Regions from separate parts of the Paenibacillus sp. CH40 genome, predicted to be linked through region 1. Evidence: riboswitches for the same ligand, from Rfam matches in the RefSeq annotation. Region 1 holds a riboswitch; the other holds the start of a gene.

Region 1 (5,156 bases):
AGAATCGTTACAAGCGGTGCAGTTCTGGAAAAAGCACGTGGATGCCGGACTAGCGTATATGATTGACAGTAATCATGGCTGGAAAATCGGCCGTTATCTCGATGGAAGAAAGGTGACTCTCAGTCATGGGGATGAACGATTTGCAGAGGAACTGGCCCAGTATGAACAAAAAGCGGGCAAGGCAGCGGCGGAGCAGCTTAGAAGTGAGTTGAGAGATTTTCTGCTACATGCACCTTCTCATCTTATTTTTGGCAGAAATGGATTGCGACACGTGGTCGTGGCTCATGCCGGGATTAAGGATCATTTTATTGGCAAAAAGTCGGCACGTATTTCTGATTATTGCCGCTATGGAGATACGGAGGGGCAGGATGCGAACGGAAAACCGATCCGCAAGGATTGGTTCGTAGACCATGAATCGGGAGAAATAGTAGTATGGGGACATGATCCGAGACCGCAGCCTACCCTTGTGAATCAGACGGTGAATATTGATCAGGGTGTGGTATTTGGCGGTATGCTGACCGCTTATCGTTATCCGGAAAAGGAATTTGTCAGCGTTCCGGCACATGAGAACTATGCGAATGATCCCGATAGCCCACTTGTCCGGTGGCAGAGAAAACGGTTTTCCCCGCCGAATTTACGCAAGCTCATCGCTGGTTACAGTGTGCTGACGGAATCGTATGGCGAAGTGCGCGTACAAGGAGAATGGATCAAATCCGCTATAGATACCGTGTCACATGTGACTGTACCCATGGAGGAGCTGGTGTATATTCCACCGACGATGAGTCCTGCTCCAGCGGTGTCTGCAGAGGCAGGATATCTGGAGCATCCACGTGAGGCGCTGGCTTATTATCGTGGGCAAGGAGTACAAACGATGGTGGCCGAGAAAAAACATATGGGTAGCCGGGCTATTTTGCTATTATTCAAAAACGAACAGGCTGCTGTTCAATATGTAGGCTACCCGACATTGGGCACGATCTACAGTCGGAGCGGGAGAGCTTTCTTTGAACAAAGCCTTGGGAAGCAAGTGCTGGAGAAGCTGAATGTGGATCTACGGACTACTGGATATTTTGAACGGAACCAGACGGATTTTGTGTTGCTGGATGCGGAAATTGTACCGTGGAATCTCAAGGCTCGGGAACTGATTGCTGCACAGTATGCCCATGTGGGGGAAGCAGCTCTGCTGGATCGCAGTAAGCTGGTAGACAAGCTGAAGCAGGCAGAGGTTGCAGGCCGAGAGGTTGGAGACTGGTTGGAGGAAATGGAACAGAAGTACGCGAATGCCGTAACGTTTCAAGAGGCTTTTCAAAAATATTGCTGGGATGTGGACGGTCTGGATGAAATTCGTATCGCACCGTTCCATACGCTGGCACACAGCGGAAAGACTTTTTTCGACCATTCTCATATTTGGCATATGGAGCAAAACCGTGAGCTGGCTGGGCTGTCTTCCCTGTTTATGGAGACAGAGTATCGCGTGATCACGGACGAAGCAAGCGAGGAAGAGGTCATTCGCTGGTGGAACGAGATGACAGAGGATGGTCATGAGGGGATTGTGATCAAACCGGAACGCTTTTTGATGAAAAATCGGGACAAGATGATTCAGCCTGCAATCAAGGTGAGAGGCCGGAAGTATTTGTACATCATTTACGGTATGGACTATCTTGCCCCTGAGAATTTAAAGCGTCTGAAGCAGCGTCGAACGAACAAAAAGGAGCGTCATGCCCTGATGGAAGGAGCGCTTGGTATGGAAGGCGTGGAACGTTTTGTCCGCAAGGATACGGTAGATCGTATTCATGAATGCGTCCTTGCCGCGCTATCGCTGGAATCGGAGCCGATTGATCCGAGATTGTAGTTTGCGAAGGAGGGATTGAGATGGAAAGGGGTACACCGTTAATTGATATTGGTGTGAACTTGATGCACCGTTCGTTTCATGCAGATCGGGAACAGGTGGTAGAGAGAGCCGCGGCTGTAGGAATTTCACCGCTGATTATTACCGGGACCAGTGTCCGCAGCAGTCGGGAGGCTTCTCAGTATGCAGCACGTTATCCGGGCAAGCTGTATGCGACAGCTGGCGTGCATCCCCATGATGCCAAAGACTGCAACGCAGACACGATTCAGCAGCTCCGCCAGTTGGCAGGTCAGCCGCAGGTTGTATCCATAGGGGAATGCGGATTGGACTATAACCGTGATTTTTCGCCACGTGATGTGCAGCGTCGATGGTTTGGGGAGCAAATCCAACTGGCGGGTGAGCTGAATATGCCGTTATTTCTGCATGAACGAGATGCACATGAGGACTTTGTCGCTATGCTTCGGGAGTATCAAGGGCTTGTGGATAAAGCGGTAGTGCATTGTTTTACTGGCACTGAACAGGAATTGCATACGTATGTAGAAATGGGACTGTATATCGGGATCACCGGCTGGATTTGCGACGAACGGCGTGGCAAACATCTGCGTGAACTGGTCAGAGATATTCCCTTGGACCGTCTGATGATTGAAACGGATGCTCCATTTTTGACCCCGCGTAATTTGCCCGTGAAGCCCAAAGAAGGGCGTAATGAGCCCGTGTATCTCGCTCATATTGCTGCTACGGTTGCCGAATGTACAGGTCGAAGCATGATGGAGATCGAAATCGCGACGACGGAGACAGCCAAACGTTTCTTCGGATTATAGGATTGTCAAAGCCATAGATGTGGTATATATTATAGTGAATTAAAAGAGCATTGTCGGGAGCTTGAGAAAGTCAGGCTGAGAGGGTGGCCCTTGCCACTGACCGTAAAATCTGATCTGGGTAATGCCAGCGTAGAGAAACCAAGAACACTATACAGGAATGCCGCTTGTTTTGCGGTTGTCGATAGATTCAATGTATGTCCTAGCATTTTACCTTGACCCTGACTTTGGCTTGGTATCAGTGTAGTAGCTTAGACTACTGGTTATATAAGGCATATCGACGAATGATGTTTTGTATGGTGCTTCACCTTTTACTGCGCATAAAGCTTGCCTGGAGATTCAGCTCCAGACAAGCTTTTTTTATGGCCAAGAGGCCAATTATAAGGAAAAAGGGGAGCACGCAATAATGAATACTGCTGTAAGAGCGTCCAAAGGGTTGAAGCTGACTGATATTTTGGTCACGATTGTGATATCTGTTGTGTTCGGGTTGGTCTACAAAATATGGGGACCTGCCTATGATTTGATGAAACCATTTGGTCTACACGCCGAGCAACTGATGTATGGCATGTGGTTTATGGCAGGCACGTTTGCTTATCTCATCATTCGCAAGCCGGGTGTTGCGATTTTGGCAGAGGTGGCAGCGGCAACGGTCAGCGCTTTTTTGGGAAGCGAATGGGGCATGTCCACCTTGTACTATGGCCTGCTGCAAGGCTTGGGAGCGGAGCTGTTTTTTGCAGCTTTTCTGTATCGGAACGCAAACCTGTGGGTTGCTTCGTTAGCTGCGGCCGGGGCGGCTGTCACTTCTCTGATTTTAGACTTCAGTTACGGGTATATTGATCAGCTATCGACCTGGAACTATGTTTTGTATATTGGATTTCGGATGATTGGCAGTATTGTGATTGCCGGGGTATTCGCGTTCTATCTGGCTAAGGCATTGGAGGTAACCGGAGTTACACAAAGTTTGAGACCTGCAACGGAACAAGATTATAAGGGGCTGGATTGATGAGCCGGGCAACCGAAGATGTGGTGGCTTCGATCACCCGTCTACGGTTGAAATTCCCTGGTGAGCAAGAGCTGCTTTTTCACAATATGTCTTTGTCTGTCCACAAGGGGGAAAAGCTGCTGCTACTGGGACCGAGTGGATGCGGTAAATCAACACTGCTCCAAGTGTTAAGCGGTCTGATTCCACGCACGATAGAAGTGCCCATGAAATGCGATGCTGCTGTAATCCCAAGTGTCTCAGGTATTGTATTTCAAGATCCTGATACGCAGTTCTGTATGTCATATGCAGACGAGGAACTGGCTTTTGTGTTGGAAAATAATCAGATTCCCCGGGAACAGATGCAATCCCGTATTCGCGAGCTGCTGATACAGGTTGGTCTATCGACGGATGATATACACATGCCCATTGGCAACATGTCACAGGGAATGAAGCAGCGTCTGGCGATTGCGTCTGTGCTGGCTATGGAGCCAGAAGTGCTTTTTTTGGATGAGCCCACGGCTTTGTTGGACGAGGAAGGCACCACACAGGTATGGGATACCATTCGCAACATTTCGGTAGACCAAACGCTGGTGATCGTAGAGCATAAAATTAATGAAATCGTCCACGATGTGGATCGGATTGTAGTGCTTTCTGCTCAAGGGGAGATCATTGCGGATGGAAGGGCGGAAGAAGTATTTCATGTGCATCGGCAGGCATTGTCCGAGTATGGCGTGTGGTACCCGGGAGTATGGAATGAATCGTCTTCGCCACGTTGGAGTGAATCAGTGACACAACAGAGTGGTGCGGGGACTGATTTGCTGGAGCTGGAACATTTTAGCGGCCTCCGCAGTTTAAGTCCAGTGATTTATGTGGAGCATGCGCAGGTGAAGCCTGGCGACTGGATTGGCGTGGTCGGTGAAAACGGGGCTGGCAAAAGCTCGCTGCTGCTCTCCATGATGCGTTTACTTCGCACACAGGGACGTTATAGCGTGCGCGGAATTGAGGCAGGCAGTACGGAACAACTGGCAGAGCGTATCGGGTTCGCATTTCAAAATCCCGAGCTGCAATTCGTAGCGCATACCGTACGAAAGGAACTAGAGTATTCGTTACCGAAGAGCTTGTTTAGTGCTGAACAGTGCCGGGAGCGGGTGGATCGGATGCTCGTACAGTTCGGATTGGAGCGGCTGGACGAGCGTCATCCGTATCAGCTTTCATTAGGCCAAAAAAGACGGTTGAGTATTGCTACGGCCATGATCCGTGAGCCGGAAGTGCTGCTGCTGGATGAGCCGACTTTTGGTCAGGATGCGCGTAATACCTTTGTCATGCTGGATATGTTGGAGCAGCTGAGAGCAGCAGGCACGGCCATTGTGATGGTCACGCATGACCCGGAAATTGTCCGTCGATATTGTACCAATATATGGCGGATTCAGAAAGGGGAACTACAGTATGAACCTGTCCTTTCCCCATCATAAAACATGGCTGCATCGCGTGAATCCGGGCTTAAAGCTCG
Region 2 (5,156 bases), on a different contig from region 1:
AGTTCATCATCGTACGGTCTGTTCGAGTCAGCCCGTCCATGGCCGCTACAGCGACGGGAAAAAAGCATACTAAGGTAATGACCATGAGCTTGGGCAGCACGCCAAAACCAAACCACACCATGAGCAACGGACCGAGGGCGATGATCGGAATGTTTTGGCTCAGGATAAGCAGCGGATACAGGGCGGATTTGAGAAAAGGAATCGTATGAAGAACGATGGCGATCAACAGTCCCGTTGCTGTCCCTATAGCGAATCCCGCAAGTGTCAGACGAATTGTAGCCCATGTATGGGTGCCAAGCAACGCCGATTGCGCCATGCCTTCTTGTACGATTAGGGATGGAGCTGGCAGCAGCCAGGATTCAATATGTAAATAGGAAACCGCTCCCTGCCAAGCCGCTAAAAAGAAGAGGACCGCCACAAGGGGCGGCCATACGCTTTTCCACCAGGATGCGTTCTTGCCTTTCGGATTCATGGGCGATATTTCTCGGTCAGCTTGTTCATGCTGATGCCTTGTGGGTTATGTGCGATTTTGATCTGTGAAATGACGCTGGGACTGCCCGCTTCCGTCAAAGCCTCGTGCATTTCTTTAACCACTTTCAGCAACTCGTCGAGCTCGCCCTCCATGGTCGTATCCAATGGATTCACCTGATGTTTGACGCCGGAGCGCTGAATGACCTCAATCGCCTTATCTACATACGGGTAAGAGTCCTCGTTATTAGGAGTTTTAGGGATTACTTGAATACTGAGCAGTGTGTTAGCCATGAAATTCACCTGTCCTTTATTGTGGAGTTGTTTTGAGAAAATAGGGTGGTTTAAAGCGGGTGAGACCGCTTCGCGTTTCATTTGATCTTACGATCGCTGTTGCCGTGGGATTCTTTGAATAAATTTTAAAAGGTAAGAATCCCACGGCAAAGGCGAACGCTGCGCTTCTCCAGATTCAAATGAACCGCTACGCTGCCAACCGCCTTAAAAAGCACCTTATTTTTAAAGCTAGGTTGTACGTTATTTTGTATTTTTCTCACATAAGCGTACCTGCTTTTGCGCTTAGACACTATGAGACTAAAGAATAAACCAAGTGGAACGAGAACGAAGTGGGCGGAATGGTGCTGTACAAGCGTTAGCGTTCGCCTTTGTACCCAGATTTCAACCTCTGGATATTCATAAAAGAAATCTGGGTACAACAGCGATGGGAAGCACCATCCGACTGCGTAGTGGCGCTTCGTTCACTTCTCTAGTTCAGTCTTATTTAGTGTTTTAACAAATGATCAACGCTTGGGCAAGAAGTCGTTTGTGAAGGCTTTATCGACTTCCAAAGGCTTGCTGAGCAGCTTGCGTTCGTACATCCAGTCCGAATAGTTTTGCCATACCTCCGCTTTTTGCACACCCCATTGCGCGGCATCGTCCTGATAACGCGGGCTTAGCCATTTTTGGCTGGCAAGTACCAGTTTTTTATCCAGCTCCGGTACAGCTTTGCTTAAGATGTTCGCGGCTTCTTCTGGATGGGCGATAGTGTATTCATAGCCTTGTGCGGTAGCGTCCATGAACGCTTTGACTAGCTCTGGATCATTTTTTATTGTCTGTTCGTTGCTCACAATTACAGGTGTATAGTAATCGAGGCTTTTGGAATAATCTTTTACATACAGCATATCCAATGGCTCACCTCGAAGCTGGGCCTCAATTCCGGTCCATGCGTAGAAAATCCAGGCAAAGTCGATATCCCGCTTCACGGCTGTAAAATAGTCTGCATTGCCCATGTTGACGATCTTCACTTTGCTCACATCGCCTTTGTCTGAATCCATGATGGATTTCATGACCGCTTCTTCTACGGGAGAGCCCCAACCGCCGTATTTTTTACCTTCAAAATCTTTCGGGCTCTTAATTCCGCGATCTACCGGGGCTGCGAAGCCTGAGGTATTATGCTGAATCACCGCAGCGATGGATACAAGCGGCACGCCTTGCGTACGAGCCTGTGTGACGCCTTCTTGGTAGCTGATACCAAAAGGTGCAGCATTAGAGGCAACCATTTGATCGGCTCCGCCTGAACCAGGTTGAATAATTTGGACATTCAAACCCGCTTTTTCGTAAAATCCTTTGTCCTTGGCAACATAGAGTCCCGTATGATTCGTATTGGGTGTCCAATCGAGCACGACTTTAACATCTTTGAGCTCCTTTGCCGGAGTAGACGTTTGAGTGTTGGTAGCGGGAGCCGCTTCTTGGGATGTGGAGGGACTTCCACCGCAAGCGGTCAGGGTCAGGGCCATGAGCCACAGACTGATCAGTCCCAGGCTTAACATTTTCATGCGCTTCATCGTTGTGTTCTCTCCTTTAATTACCCGTTATCCGTCCAATCAGACAGCTTATGTTCCCCATTTTCATAAAAATAACATCTGCCGGACGCAATCTTTCCAACAACTTAATCTTCAACAAAAAAAGCGCCCCGAGGTTCCGGGACGCTTGCGCTTGTATATACCAAAGTAAGGGATGGTCCTATGTAAAAAAGGCACATCTTGCTTAAGCATTCCTACGCTGGCATTACCCAGATCAGGTTGTAAGGGTCAGTGTCTTGGGACACACTCTCAGCCGGCCGATTCCAGCACCCCTGGCATTGTATGGTTTAATGGGTTCATTTATTCGGGTTTACTACGACGATTATATGCCTTGAATGCGGGTCTGTCCAGCATGGAGGAAGAGATGGCGGTTCATTTGCCGAACGACAGGGTACACTTTTACTGTGAGCTTTGATCTGAAAATGAGCATGCATCAATCCGATCTGATCGGGTCATGTTATTTTCAGAACAGCTGCGCAGGTAGGTTCAGATGGGCTGGTGCCCAATGGCATGGCCGTAGAGAATTCTAATTCGTGAAAAGGAGTTGTTGTACTGTGGGTAAAACGGAAACATTGGATCGTAGCCAACTAGAACAAGCCATTGTGAAGGCTTTGGATAACAACAAATTTTGCTCGTTAGGTACGGTAGAGGGTGGCAAACCGAAAGTACGCTATATGGCCCTTTTTAACGATGGAATGAACATTCATCTGGCGACAGATCGTAAAACGCATAAAGTGGATGAGCTAAAGGATAATCCGAATGCTTATCTACTGCTGGGTTATGAAGTTGGCGGTACCAAGGAAGTCGTAGAAGTGGAGGCTACTGTCCAGATTACAGCTGATGAGGGGCTACGCAAACAAGTGTGGAACGATTCCTTGAAGGAATGGTTTTCCGGACCGGATGATCCCGATTATGTCATTCTGGACGTGAATCCGACTCGCATTGAGTATGTGGGTCAGCAAACGGAGCGCCAAGTGTGGAATAAATAACGAGAATATAAATGGATAAACCAGTGAATCTCCGAGTTTTTTAGGAGGTGTGCTGGTTTTTTTGTTTTTGAGAGAATTAATTATTTTTTCATAAATAATTTAAGTGAATGACTACTCTTTTGTCTGGCGTTGGATTAAAATAGAAATGGTGGGTTCAAGGCTTACATATATGTGCAAAAGTATGTATATGAGGCATACACCTTAATGAGGAGGGGTATATTTTGTTATTTCGTAAAAATTGGTTTAAAGGGTTTACAGCAACAGTTGTAGCTTGTAGCATGCTGGTGTTTTCAGCCGCTCCAACCTGGGCAGCTAGCAATTCTCGCGATAGCGCTACAGTGAATTTGCGGATCATGGAAACAACGGATATTCATGCATCCCTGATGAACTACGATTACTATTCGGACAAAGAAACCAACGAATATGGCCTGATTAGCACAGCCAGTTTGATCCAACAGGCGCGTAGTGAAACGAGAAACAGCATGCTGTTCGATAACGGTGATTTGCTGCAGGGCAATCCATTAGGCGATTATATGGCCAGAAATAAAACCTTCGAGAAAGAGGGCGGTGTCCATCCGGTCTACAAGATGATGAACTTGATGGGCTATGATGCGGCGACAGTGGGCAACCACGAATTCAACTACGGCCTCGACTTTCTGGAGAAATCGCTCAAGGGAGCCGATTTTCCTTACGTAAATGCGAATGTTTATGTTGATAAGGGGGGGCAAGCTACTAAAAATTATTTTACCCCTTATCGAATTCTTGATAAAACGGTAACGGATGAGAAAGGTGAAGAGCATGCGCTCAGAGTGGGTGTCATCGGCTTGGTCACACCTCAAATTATGCAGTGGGATGAAGCCAATTTAAAGGATAAGGTCGTTACGAAGGATATTGTGGAAACGGCGAAAAAGTTTATTCCTCAAATGAAAACAGAAGGTGCTGACATTATTGTCGTGCTTGCGCATACGGGTTATGAGGATGTGCCACAAACGCCAATGATGGAGAATGCCGTTAAATATTTGAGCCAGGTGGACGGAATTAACGCTATTCTGTTTGGGCATGCTCATAAATCTTTCCCTGGCCCTGATTTTAAAGAAATGAGCGGCGTAGATCTGGATAAGGGAACCATTAATGGCGTGCCGGCCGTGGAAGCTTCTTCATGGGGCAAGGATCTGGGAATTATTGACCTGAGCCTGGAAAAGAAAAAAGATGAGTGGCACGTAACGAATTCTCAGTCTGAAGTGCGTCCGGTTGTGAGTACCACAAACCAGGCTGTGCAGTTTACTCCTGACTACAAACTGACAGATTCGATCAAGGAAGAGCATAAAGGAACGCTGGATTATATTCGTCAACCTGTTGGAACAACGACTGCACCGATTACCAGCTATTTTGCATTAGTGCAGGACGACCCTTCCATTCAAATCGTGACGAATGCACAGAAATGGTATGTTCAAAACCATCTTAAAGGAACTGAATACGAAAAACTTCCAGTATTGTCGGCAGGCGCTCCGTTCAAGGCCGGCGGTCGAAACGGAGCCGAGTATTACACCAATATTCCTGAAGGTACGGTAGCGATTAAAAACGTATCCGACCTGTATGTGTATCCGAACACGGTTCATGCTGTAGAAGTGACCGGTGCTGAAATTCAGGAATGGCTGGAGTGGTCTGCAGGTCAGTTCAACCGCATTGATCCAAAGCAAACTGAGGAGCAATCGCTGATCAACAAAGATTTCCCAACCTACAATTTTGATGTCATTGACGGTGTGAATTACCAGATTGATGTAACTCAGCCTGCACGATATGATGCCAAGGGAACTATTATTGATTCCTCAGCTCATCG

What was found. Region 1 has a riboswitch for thiamine pyrophosphate ahead of NLX73_RS20290 (ECF transporter S component). Riboswitches for the same ligand answer to the same signal wherever they lie in the genome.
Region 2: linked by a shared signal. The riboswitch ahead of NLX73_RS17910 (ABC transporter substrate-binding protein) and the one ahead of NLX73_RS20290 (ECF transporter S component) in region 1 are both predicted to bind thiamine pyrophosphate.

The regions. Positions count from the first base shown of each region.
Region 1 covers NZ_JANAVQ010000008.1:71,961-77,116, reverse strand. The annotation lists gene NLX73_RS20300 (polynucleotide kinase-phosphatase) at 1-1,849, shown strand, start outside; gene NLX73_RS20295 (TatD family hydrolase) at 1,870-2,667, shown strand; TPP riboswitch at 2,712-2,821, shown strand; gene NLX73_RS20290 (ECF transporter S component) at 3,071-3,667, shown strand; gene NLX73_RS20285 (ABC transporter ATP-binding protein) at 3,667-5,118, shown strand; gene NLX73_RS20280 (energy-coupling factor transporter transmembrane component T family protein) at 5,093-5,156, shown strand, end outside.
Region 2 covers NZ_JANAVQ010000006.1:52,680-57,835, forward strand. The annotation lists gene NLX73_RS17895 (ABC transporter permease) at 1-472, opposite strand, end outside; gene NLX73_RS17900 (MTH1187 family thiamine-binding protein) at 469-762, opposite strand; gene NLX73_RS25005 (hypothetical protein) at 888-1,022, opposite strand; gene NLX73_RS17905 (hypothetical protein) at 1,076-1,258, shown strand; gene NLX73_RS17910 (ABC transporter substrate-binding protein) at 1,266-2,309, opposite strand; TPP riboswitch at 2,502-2,611, opposite strand; gene NLX73_RS17915 (pyridoxamine 5'-phosphate oxidase family protein) at 2,882-3,316, shown strand; gene NLX73_RS17920 (bifunctional 2',3'-cyclic-nucleotide 2'-phosphodiesterase/3'-nucleotidase) at 3,538-5,156, shown strand, end outside.